One region of the Synechocystis sp. LKSZ1 genome, then DNA from elsewhere that is predicted to be linked to it. Evidence: predicted binding sites of a transcription regulator. Region 1 holds the regulator's gene; the other holds the start of a gene.
What was found. Region 1 encodes NtcA, which controls nitrogen genes in cyanobacteria. Its sites were predicted from a motif close to GTANCNNNNGNTAC; they were not measured.
Positions count from the first base shown of each region.

Region 2: a site for NtcA is predicted at 3,967-3,980, ahead of ABXS88_RS11570 (circularly permuted type 2 ATP-grasp protein). Genes of this name have one in related genera too.

Region 1 is NZ_AP031572.1:569,103-574,789, forward strand. It holds gene ABXS88_RS02735 (UDP-glucose/GDP-mannose dehydrogenase family protein) at 1-479, shown strand, start outside; tRNA gene ABXS88_RS02740 (tRNA-Arg) at 481-554, opposite strand; gene ABXS88_RS02745 (pentapeptide repeat-containing protein) at 582-1,706, opposite strand; gene ntcA (global nitrogen regulator NtcA) at 1,904-2,581, shown strand; gene ABXS88_RS02755 (DUF3084 domain-containing protein) at 2,591-4,063, shown strand; gene ABXS88_RS02760 (pre-16S rRNA-processing nuclease YqgF) at 4,076-4,483, shown strand; gene ABXS88_RS02765 (ABC transporter permease) at 4,480-5,586, shown strand; gene ABXS88_RS02770 (serine/threonine-protein kinase) at 5,590-5,687, opposite strand, start outside.
Region 2 is NZ_AP031572.1:2,547,888-2,553,574, forward strand. It holds gene ABXS88_RS11555 (DM13 domain-containing protein) at 1-357, opposite strand, end outside; gene ABXS88_RS11560 (transglutaminase family protein) at 531-1,403, opposite strand; gene ABXS88_RS11565 (alpha-E domain-containing protein) at 1,405-2,352, opposite strand; gene ABXS88_RS11570 (circularly permuted type 2 ATP-grasp protein) at 2,366-3,838, opposite strand; gene ndk (nucleoside-diphosphate kinase) at 4,092-4,541, shown strand; gene ABXS88_RS11580 (hypothetical protein) at 4,510-4,698, shown strand; gene ABXS88_RS11585 (UvrD-helicase domain-containing protein) at 5,067-5,687, shown strand, end outside.

The DNA of each region.
Region 1 (5,687 bases):
CAGATTACGGCTACACCACGGAAATTCTGAAGGCGGCTGTCAACGTCAACCAACATCAACGCTTGATTGTGGTGGAAAAACTCCAACAGGAACTGAAAATTCTCAAGGGCAAGATCATTGGTCTATTGGGATTAACATTTAAACCAGACACCGACGATATGCGCGATGCGCCGGCCCTGGGCATTATCGACCAGCTAAATCGACTCGGGGCCAAGGTCAAGGCCTACGACCCCATTGTTTCTCAATCAGGGTTAAGCCATGGCCTGTCCGGGGTTCATATTGAAACCAATCCCGAAATGCTCGCCGATGATTGTGATGCCCTGGTACTGATCACCGAGTGGCAGGAATTTCTCCGCCTCGACTTCGACAAAATGCGTCAACGGATGCACCATGCCTTAATCATTGATGGCCGTAACTTCCTCGACAAGGCCCAACTTCAGCAGAGTGGCTTCCATTATGTTGGCATTGGTCGTAACTAGACGAACACGGAGGGACTCGAACCCCCGACCCTCAGGACCGGAACCTGATGCTCTATCCAACTGAGCTACGTGTCCAAACACTTTTCCTAGGATAGCATTGTTCTAGGGGTTTTGGATTACAAATTTGGCCCCCCGGGCCAACAGGCTGGCCTGGAGACTGGCCGTCATACCAGGATTATCCCCAAAGCGAGTATTGGTAACGATGGCGTTGGTCAAATTGGCATTTTGTACTGAAGTACCTACCAAATTGGCATCGGTTAGATCGGCCCCAATCAGATTTCCCAGGGCTAAACTACTGCGATGGCAATCGGCGCCCCGGAGGTTAGCCCCTTCTAGGTAGGCCCCACTCAGGTCGGCCCCGCTGAGATTGGTAAAACTGAGGTCGGCCTCACTGAGATCGGCATCGGTTAAGATTGCTCCCCGAAAATTACTCCGACTGAGGTCGCTACGGTGCAGTTCAATCCCCTGGAGGCTGGCTCCGACAAATTTCCCGCCGGCTAAATTAAGCTGGGGATCGAGGCCCGCAAGACGAGCCAGGGCATGGAGATCTTCCGTCGTAGCCTGGTAAATTTGTTCAATCTGCTGGCGCAGGGCCTGGCAATCCTCTGGGCTGGGGTGTTGGCCAGTGGCCAGGTTACGGCGATAGTCCTGGTATAAGTCCTCCCAGATTTCCAACTGACCGAGACTCAGTTGAACCCAACTCAGAGCCGGTGGGAAGACCTGTTTAACTAAAAATTGGGCCAGAAGACGCTCAATAATGCCGTGTTTATTGGGACTCAGATCGGGCCGCCACAGGCCCTCGGCATCCGTAATTACTAAGGAAACGGGGTCTAGGGTCAGGGTAGCAATGATATGACAGGGCGCAGAGGATAGGGGTAGACTCCCTAACTCCAATCGCTGGGAGGATAGTTTGAGCCATGCTTGACCCGGGGCCGGCAGGATCTGCCAGTGAAATTCGGGGGGCACAGAGGCTAGTCGTGGAAAGCTCGCGGGAGTTAACGCAGGCGTAAAGTCTCTGCTGTGAATTTGTAGGTTAAATTGTCCTGTTTTAAGGGCGAATTTAAGGCGGCCACTGGCCAAGTTCAGCCATTGTTCCTGCAAACTCAGATTGGCAACGAGATTCACTAGCGGCTGTTCCGTATTCTCTGCCTTAACTCGGGCTTCTAAATCCATGAGAATACCGTTGGCATAGGGATTTTGAATTTCAAGCAGATGAATATCAGGCATGGTAAGCAGAGACGAGGACGGCAGAAAACGGACTGGAGGATTAACCACTGATTTCCAGCTTATTATTGATCGGGCTTTCTGGGGCCTTTCTGCTAGTCTTCCGGGGGCACAACTCCCCCTAGAACCGCAGGAGTTTGTGTATAATTGCGATACAGAATTGGGGGAAATTATCTCGTTATCCCCTTGTGTGAGGTTGAATGGACCAGTCCCTGACCCAAGAAAGACCACTAACCGCCCTATTCCGACGCTTGGGCAATGAAGCCTTCCCGCCGGTGGTCGAAACCTTTGAGCGGAGTAAAACGATTTTTTTTCCGGGGGATCCGGCTGAGCGGGTCTATTTTTTGCTTAAGGGAGCGGTTAAGCTATCGCGGGTGTACGAAGCGGGTGAAGAAATTACCGTGGCCCTTTTGCGGGAAAATAGTGTCTTTGGGGTTCTTTCCCTAATTACCGGTCAACGCTCCGACCGTTTTTATCATGCGGTGGCCTTTACCCCCGTCGAACTGTTATCGGCCCCCATTGAACAGGTGGAGCAGGCCCTGAAGGAACACCCAGATTTAGCGATGCTGATGCTCCAGGGCCTGTCTTCTCGGATTTTGCAGACGGAGATGATGATTGAAACCCTCGCCCATCGAGATATGGGATCACGGCTAGTGAGTTTTTTATTAATTTTGTGTCGGGATTTTGGAGTTCCCACCCCTGAGGGGATTCGTATCGATCTTAAACTCTCGCATCAAGCCATCGCCGAAGCCATTGGCTCCACGCGGGTTACTGTGACACGACTCCTGGGCGACCTGCGGGAAAGTAACATGATTTCTATCTTTAAAAAGAAGATCACGGTACATAACCCCGTTGCCCTCAGTCAACAATTTACCTAAACCATCCCGATGACCAGTGCTTATATTCTGGTAACGGCCGTACTTGTCTTGGGCGGGATTATTGCCGCGCTCGGCGACCATTTAGGCAGTAAAGTGGGCAAGGCCAAGCTCCGTCTTTTTGACCTCCGGCCCCGGCAAACGGCGGTGGTACTGACGGTGCTAACGGGAACCCTGATCGCCGCCTCAACCCTAGGAATTTTGTTTACCTTTAGTAAGTCCCTGCGGGAAGGGGTTTTTAAGCTCGATGAAATTTTGCAACAGTTGCGGACGGCCCAATCGGAACTAGAAAGGGCCAGTAGTGAAAAAAAGGCCATTGAACAGCAGTTAGCTGACGCCAAAACCAAGCAAATTCAAGTTCAAAAACGCAGTCAGGAAATTGATGACAACTACAATCGCGCCCTAGCCAAGCTGAGACGGGTCTCTCGGGATGCCAAACGACTCCAGGCCGATGTCCAGACCTTGACGAAAGAGCGGGAGCAACTGCGTCAACAAAAATTGCAGTTAATTGAAGAGATGAGCAAACTGCAGGCCTTGGTCAAACAGCGGGATATGGAATTGGGAAAACGCCAGACCAAAATTGCGGAGCAGGATAGAATTCTAGCCCAGCGTCAAGAACGTCTCCAATCCCTAGAAAAACGATTTGCTTCCCTAGAGCAACAACGCCAGCAACTCCAAACGGAAATTAACCAACGGGATGAACAGATTGACCGTCTTGACCAATCCATTGCTCTGAAGGACCGGAATATTCGTCAACGGGAATCCAAATTACAAGACCTGGAAAAACAATTAGGTTTCCTGAACCGAGAGGTGCAAGTCCTAGAACAGTACTATCAAAACTACCAAGACCTGCGAGAGCGGAAAATTGCTCTCCTGCGGGGCCAGGTCTTAGCCTTTGGGGCTGTACGGGTGGTTGATCCGACCCTGGCCATTGAGGCGGTGGATGAACTCCTGCGTCAGGCCAATCGCAATGCTTGGCAGGCCACCCGAGATCCCGCCTCCCGGCCCCTACCGGGGAATGACCCCATTGTCCGTATTACGACGGCCCAGGTACAACAACTGGCGGAACAACTGAAAACAGGGGAAGAATACGTTGTTCGTATTCTCTCAGCCGGTAACTACGTCCAGGGTGAGGAGGAAATTCGAGTCTTTGCCGATGTGGCCCCCAACCGCCAGATCTTTCGGGACGGGGAAACCATTGCCACTATTTCCATGGACTCCTCTAATTTTAGCGAAGAGGATATTCAAAAGCGTTTAGACTATTTGCTTTCTGCTGCCCAGTTCCGGGCCCGCCGAGAAGGCATTCTGGGTAATATTCAAATTGAAGATGGCCGCATTAAAACCCTAATTCAGTTTGTAGAAACAATTCAGCAGACTAACGAACGCCCTGATGAAATTCGGGTGATTGCCACGGAAAATACCTCTGTGGTAGGGCCACTTAAGTTGCGGCTGGTGGCCCTGCGGCGCGGTAATGTTATTTTTTAAGCTCTCTCGTTTATGTACTATCTAGGCTTTGACCCCGGACGAGATAAATGCGGTGTTGCGGTGCTGGCTGATGGGGGCCAGTTAGCTTATCACGAGGTTATTCCTGCTGACCAAGTAACAGCAAAAATTCCTGCTCTCTGTCGCCAGTATGCCATTCAGTGCCTGATTATGGGCAACCAGACCACCGCCAAGCAATGGCAACAAACCCTCCAGCAGATTAGTCCCCCAGAGGTCACGATTATCCCCGTTGATGAGCGAAACAGTTCCGTCGAAGCGCGAGCCCGCTATTGGCAAATGTATCCCCCCCGTGGCCTCCAGCGTCTACTGCCCCAGGGTCTACGCGTCCCTCCCCGGCCCATTGATGACATCGTTGCTATTTTATTGATTGAACGTTTTTGGGCCGGAGGCCAACCCCAATGAACTGGTGGCAGAAATTACGCAATAATGGCTTGGCGCGCCTGGGATTTGGGGTATTGTTGGTGTTTTATCTCGCTGTCCTAGGGGCCGATTTTATTGCACCCTACAGTCCCTACAGTGCTCAAGTCGATGGTTCTCTCCTGCCTCCTACGACCATTCATTGGCGCCGGGCCGATGGGCAATGGCAAAGGCCCACCGTCTATCCCACCCACCAAAGCGCCACGAATCTGCAAACCGGTGAGCGTTCTCTGCAAGTCGATTGGCAAAATCCCTCGCCAGTGCAATTTTGGGTACAGGGAGACCCCTATCGAATCCTAGCCATCCGTCTTCCCCTGCCTCCCCGTTTTCAGACAGTGGAAATTTTTCCGGGTTTTCGCAGTGACCGGCATTTATTTGGCACCACAGGGCCGGCGAAAATCAACCTCCTGGGTACTGATGAGCAGGGCCGAGACCAATTTAGCCGTCTCCTTTTTGGCGGCCGGATTAGCTTATTCATTGGCCTGGTGGGCATTCTGGTTTCCTTTCCCCTGGGACTGATCATGGGGGGTATCGCCGGTTACTTTGGGGGATGGCTGGATGGCGTGATTATGCGCGGCGTGGAAGTCTTGATGACCATTCCCGGTATCTATCTACTGGTGGCCCTGGCGGCAGTATTACCCCCCGGCCTCAGTAGTGGTCAACGCTTTTTACTGATCGTCCTGATTACATCTTTGATTAGCTGGTCGGGCCTGGCACGGGTGATTCGGGGCCAGGTGTTATCCCTTAAGGAACAGGAATTTGTCCAGGCCGCAAAGGTGATGGGGGCCGCCGATGGGCGGATTATTTTGCGCCATATTTTGCCCCAAACCGCCAGCTACATCGTGATTTCGGCAACCTTGACCGTGCCTAGTTTCATCGTGGCAGAATCGGTTCTGAGTTTAATTGGCCTGGGCATCCAGCAACCCGACCCCAGTTGGGGGAATTTACTCTCCGTCGCCACCAATGCCTCTATCCTCGTTCTGCAACCCTGGTTGGTTTGGCCACCGGCCCTGCTGATTATTCTGACAGTCCTCTGTTTTAACCTGTTGGGGGATGGCCTCCGCGATGCCCTGGATCCCCGCAGTTAAGGCCTAGCGAGCGTCCCAAAGGGCCTGGATACGTTCATCGAGCTCTTGTCCGAGATCAATGTGCTGTAAACTGCCTTGATTTCCTTCCCAGGTAGCCGCGA
Region 2 (5,687 bases), 1.7 Mb from region 1:
ATTAATCTCCTTCAGATTAACGGTGGCGGGAATTTCATACCGTTGCTTACCCGTAAAATTCTTGAGGGGAGACAGTTTGATGTAGGACATCCCTTTGAGGTGGACAGGGAGTTTGCTTGGCTTGGCCAGAATGACCTTAAGGTCAGGGCCATCGGTCGAGGTTTTAAAATCAGGCCCTAACTCAACATAGGTCTTATTCCCTTCCTTAACAATTTTGGCGGTGCCGGAAGTCGGTTTTTCCACCTGCATAAAACTGCCTTGGGAGCCAATGCTGGCCGCGATACTGGGGATGGGGAGAATGACACCCGCGCTGAGCATGAGCAGACTGGAGAATACGAAGGATTTGATCGGTTTCATGGTTTTTGTCCTGGTTTGAGAAAAATCCAGCATCGCCCCGGCCCTGTCCCTAAAAGCATGAGTCAAGGCCAGAAGCGACTGATTGCTTCTAATACGGAGCGGAGTCGGGCCTGGATGAGGGGCGGAGGATATTCCGGCCTTGTCTTGAAGTCCGTCGGGCGGTTGACCATGGCCTACATCCCTTGAATGGTTAGAGATGTTTCCAATCGTGACACCATGGCCAGGCCGGTTTCACTCCAGGGCCGAACAGGGGTCACTTGGCCCAGGACAGGCGCGGTGTAACTGGGATAAGCACTGGCCACCAAGGCCACATGACGGTCACTCACTGCCAGGCCATGGGTAGGATCATAACCCCGCCAACCGGCCCCCGGTAAATAGACTTCTGCCCAGGCGTGCAAATGCCACTGGTCTTGGTCGGGAACCCCTTCTTCGTAGCCACTGACGAAACGCGCCGCCAGGCCAACGGCTCGACAGGCCTCGATCCAGAGGACAGCCAGGTCACGGCAGGAACCCTGACGACGACGCCAAGTGACACCGGCGGGCCAGGGGTCTCCCTGTTCTCTCGTCAGGTACTCACAGTTTTGGTAAAGGTGTTGCGTGAGCACAGCAAGAAATGCCACCGTATCAAAGTGAACCTCCGCCAGTAGGTCTTGGGCTAATTTCAAGGCCTCGGGGTCTAGGGCCACTCCGCTGGGTTGGAGATAGGGTTGGAGTTGGGCTGACAGACGACTGGGATAATCGCAGGGAAGACGCAGGGCCCAGCTTTCCAGCAGATAGTTAAAGGGATTGGTTCGATGGGTTTCGACTTGGCTCAGGGTCTGGATAGTGAACTGCTCGGTGCTCGTGTTAAACCAAACGCGGGTGATGGGATTGCCATCCAGGTCATCGTAGGGAGATTGGCCCGCAGGGGCCGGGTCGAGGTGGAGGGAAAAGGCCCGGAGGGTCTGGGCACTATCCCCGCGGGGTTGGAGCCGCACCAGTTGGGGCTGGAGCCAGACGGGTTGATTGTAACGATAGGTTGTCCAGTGGCTAATGGAATAGAGCACGTTACAGGGCCTCTAGGGCAAAAAAGGTCGCGTAGATCTGCTCTCCCACCTGATTAATCTCCTGTTGGGTTTGGTCTAGAAATTCATGGAGGCCAAGGTTAACAATGTCCTCAATAGTGAGATAGCCCAATTGACTACACAGCTTTCCCAGGGACTTTTCTGCACCATTGCACCAGGTACCGGCGGGAGTTTGAGTAATAGCGTGGAGACACTGCTCCGCCTGGCCCAGGCAAAAACGAATAGAGCGGGGAAACTGTCGGTTTAGAATCAGAAATTCAGCGACGCTGTTGGGCAAAATCCGGTGTTGCGACTTGCGGTACATTTCGTAGGCACTGGCAGACTTGAGCAGGGAAATCCATTGAATTTGGTCGAGGGGCGTCCCCACCCAGCGGGCGGAGGGTAGAAGTAGATAGTACTTGACATCTAGAATCCGGGCCGTTTTATCTGCCCGTTCCAAAAAGCGTCCCAGTTGGCCAAAGTGCCAGCCTTCATTGTGGCTCATGGTGGCATCCATTACCCCGGCAAAGCGATGACTGGCCATTTTGACCTGATTAAAAAATTCCGGCAGGGCATCAAAGGGTTTTCCCTCGGCGGCCTCCTTGACCATCAAATAAAAGGTGTTGACCTCCTCCCACATCTCCGAGGAAATAATTTCCCGGATCGAGCGGGCATTTTCCCTCGCACTCTGTAAACAGGCCACGATGGAGTTAGAGTAATCCCAATCAAAGGTTAAAAATTGGATTACATTGTCCGCCGTCACGGCGCCGTAACGACTTTGAAACAGGGCCAGATCGCCTGTCGTATGAATTAACGGCTCCCATTGTTGGATCATCCCCGTGGAGAGATCCAGCATGAGATTGAGATTAACGTCCATAAAACGGGCAATATTTTCGGCCCGCTCAATATAACGGTTTAACCAGTAGATCGAATCCGCCACCCGACTCAGCATAAATCCTCGCTTCCTATTGATTTTGTTGGTAGATAGGGAAGGTCTCCGGGTCTGGGGCCAGCACCCAAGTATCTTTACTGCCGCCCCCCTGAGAGGAATTCACCACCAGAGAACCCTTTTTCAGGGCCACCCGCGTCAGTCCACCGGGATGGACGTAGATATCTTCCCCCCGGTGCAGAATATAGGGCCTTAAATCCACGTGGCGGCCCTCCACTTGGTCATCGATTAGCGTGGGCACCCGCGACAGACTCAAGATCGGTTGGGCAATGTAATTGCGGGGATTGGCCTGGATGCGCTGGGCAAATTCCTGGCGCTCCGCCGGGGTCGCCGCCGAGCCCACCAACATACCATAGCCGCCGGATTCATTGGCCGCCTTCACCACCAAACTCTCCAGGTGGTCTAGAACGTAACGCCGGTCTTCTTCTTGCCAACAGAGGTAGGTGGGCACATTGGCCAGTAGGGGGTCTTCCCCAAGGTAGTAGCGGATCATGGCAGGAACGTAGGCATAGACCACCTTGTCATCGGCCACGCCAGTTCCCGGTGCATTGGCCAATACCACTCGGCCCTGGCGATAGACCTCCATCAGGCCCGGCACGCCCAGGAGCGAATCGGGGCGAAAGACCTGGGGGTCTAAAAAATCATCATCGACACGGCGATAGACCACATCCACCCGATGCAAGCCCTTGGTGGTTCTCATTTGCAAGTAACCATCCACCACCACTAAATCCCGGCCCTCCACCAGTTCCACCCCCATCTGCTGGGCCAGGAAAGAATGCTCGTAGTAGGCGGAATTGTAGATACCAGGAGTCAGGACAACCACCGTGGGATTGGGTAAATGGGGCGGCGCTAGGCCCAAGAGGGTCTCCAGCAAATTACCGGGATAGTCATCAATGGGCCGGACTCGCATTGTCTGGAAAATATCGGGAAAAGTACTCTTCATCACCCGACGATTATCCAGCACGTAGGAAATGCCGGAGGGAACCCGTAGATTATCCTCCAGCACATACCATTGACCATCCCGGTCTCGTACTAGATCAGTACCCGTAATATGGCACCAGATGTTATGGACTGGTTTTAAGCCAATGCAGGGTTTTAAGAAGCCTGTGGCGGATTGGATGACTTCCGCCGGAATCGCACCATCCTTGAGAATCTGTTGAGGGCCATAAATATCCGCCAGAAACAGATTCAGGGCCCGAATCCGTTGTTTAAGACCTGTTTCCAGCCCTTGCCATTCCTGGGCGCTGATGATGCGGGGAATAATATCAAAGGGAAAAATTCTTTCCAGGCCCCGCTGGTCGCTATAGACATTAAAGGTCACGCCTAACCTAAACAGGGCGATCTGGGCGGCCTGTTGATACTGCTGGAGCTGTTGCAGGCTAATATTTTGGATGCCTTGAATTAAAGCTGCTAGATGGGGCCGGGGTTGACCAGGGGCCAAAAAGAGTTCATCGTAAAAATCTTCGGGATCATAATTATTGATCTGCACAACCAGGCCTCCTGTTAACCGGAACCCTAACCTATCCTCATCCATGGCCCCTCGGCTCGACGTCAGGAAAGATTCTCGGCGTATTGACAACACTGTCCTTAGGGTCAGGCCAAGGGCCCCAAAAAAAAGTAACTTGGGATACTTTTATCCCGCCGCCACCCGTTCTCGTCCCCCGTTTCCCGTCCGCTGGCCCTTGGCCCAAGGGTGGTACAATGCGTTTGTTCAAATCCACCCTAGCAACGAGGAGACTAATTTGGAACGCACATTTATTATGGTCAAACCCGACGGAGTTCAGCGGAATCTGGTCGGCGAAATTATCCGTCGTTTTGAAACGAAGGGCTTTAAGTTAGTCGGCCTCAAGCTCATGGCAGTTAGCAAAGAACTGGCGGAAAAACATTACGAATCCCTGAAAGATAAGCCCTTTTTTCCTGGCCTGGTGGAGTTTATCTGCTCTTCCCCTGTAGTGGCCATGGTCTGGGAAGGAGAAAACGTGGTTGTTACCTCTCGCCAAATGATTGGGGCCACCAATCCCCACGCCGCTGTGCCCGGTACCATTCGGGGAGATTTTGGGGTTGCCGTCGGACGCAATATTATCCATGGTTCTGATGCCATTGAAACGGCCCAACGGGAAATTGCCCTCTGGTTTAGCGAAACGGAATTAGCTCCCTGGGATGCAACGATTGCGCCTTGGTTGTACGAGTAACTTCAGTTATCTGATGGGCTTTGCCCTAGAAGAGGATGAAGAGATAGTTATGGCCTGGAATCTGAGTCGCAATGAGCCAATCTATGGCAAGGCGGCCCAGAGACAGGCCTTTAAGGTCTTTAGAACCCTCTATGACCAAGGCCCTCTGGGGGTTTAGCTTACATGAAGCCGATGGTAGCTAGACCTCCTTATTTGATAATAATTTTAAGTATCTTTACAAATAATTGCGAAAGACTCATGTTCTTGTTATTCTCAATACATCTTAAGTAGAAAGTACTTACAGGCGATTTAGGAAACAAGCAATATCATCTATAAGCGAATAGCATTATGTCGTTTGCTTCGCTATTTTATGGCTTTTTTGTTTCACTTTAAACTTCTGGTTATAGATAAATTTTTTGATTTTTATACGGTGAGAAATGTACCTCATCTTAAGACTGTAGATAGTTCCAATAAATGCTTACTCATCGCTCTCACAGACGACAGAAACCTATTGAGGTTCATGCTCTTTATCCTAGATATCCACTGATGGGAGTTATTACATGGACATCAGATAAAGCATTTGGTCATATAAAACCTGATATTAATATCATAAATTTTTATCTGGGAAGGGTTTTTGCAAACATTACTGGATATAAGGTCTTTGCACATATTACTGGATATAAAGGGCATCATTCTAGAGATTGGCTAAGACAAAATGATATTTCTAATGAAAGATGCCTATTTACTCTTGGAGTAAGTCCTCATGAATATCAAAGAAATGGCAGAGCAATCGCTATTAATTGGCTTCTTGAAAGTGATCTTGCAGATCCAGAATCTCTCGAAACTTATTACTCAGATAGGCTAAAAGCACTAGCCAACTTTCCATCATCGTCATTAAATAATATTCTACAGTCTCAATGGTACGTTGATTTATGGACAAGAAGTGGAGTTTTTAATTATCCACAAGTTAAGCTTGACCTAGACATTGATCCATTACTTGCATCAGTAATAGATCAGTATGAGCAAAAAATTGAAAGTATTGAAGAATACAAAAGATGGATAAAAATTAAGCAAAAATCACCTTATTTTGCTATAAATGAAGCAGAGAAAAACAGTCTTAAGCAACAAATGCTTGAAGCATTAAGGCAAAAGCCTACTGCGTTTTTT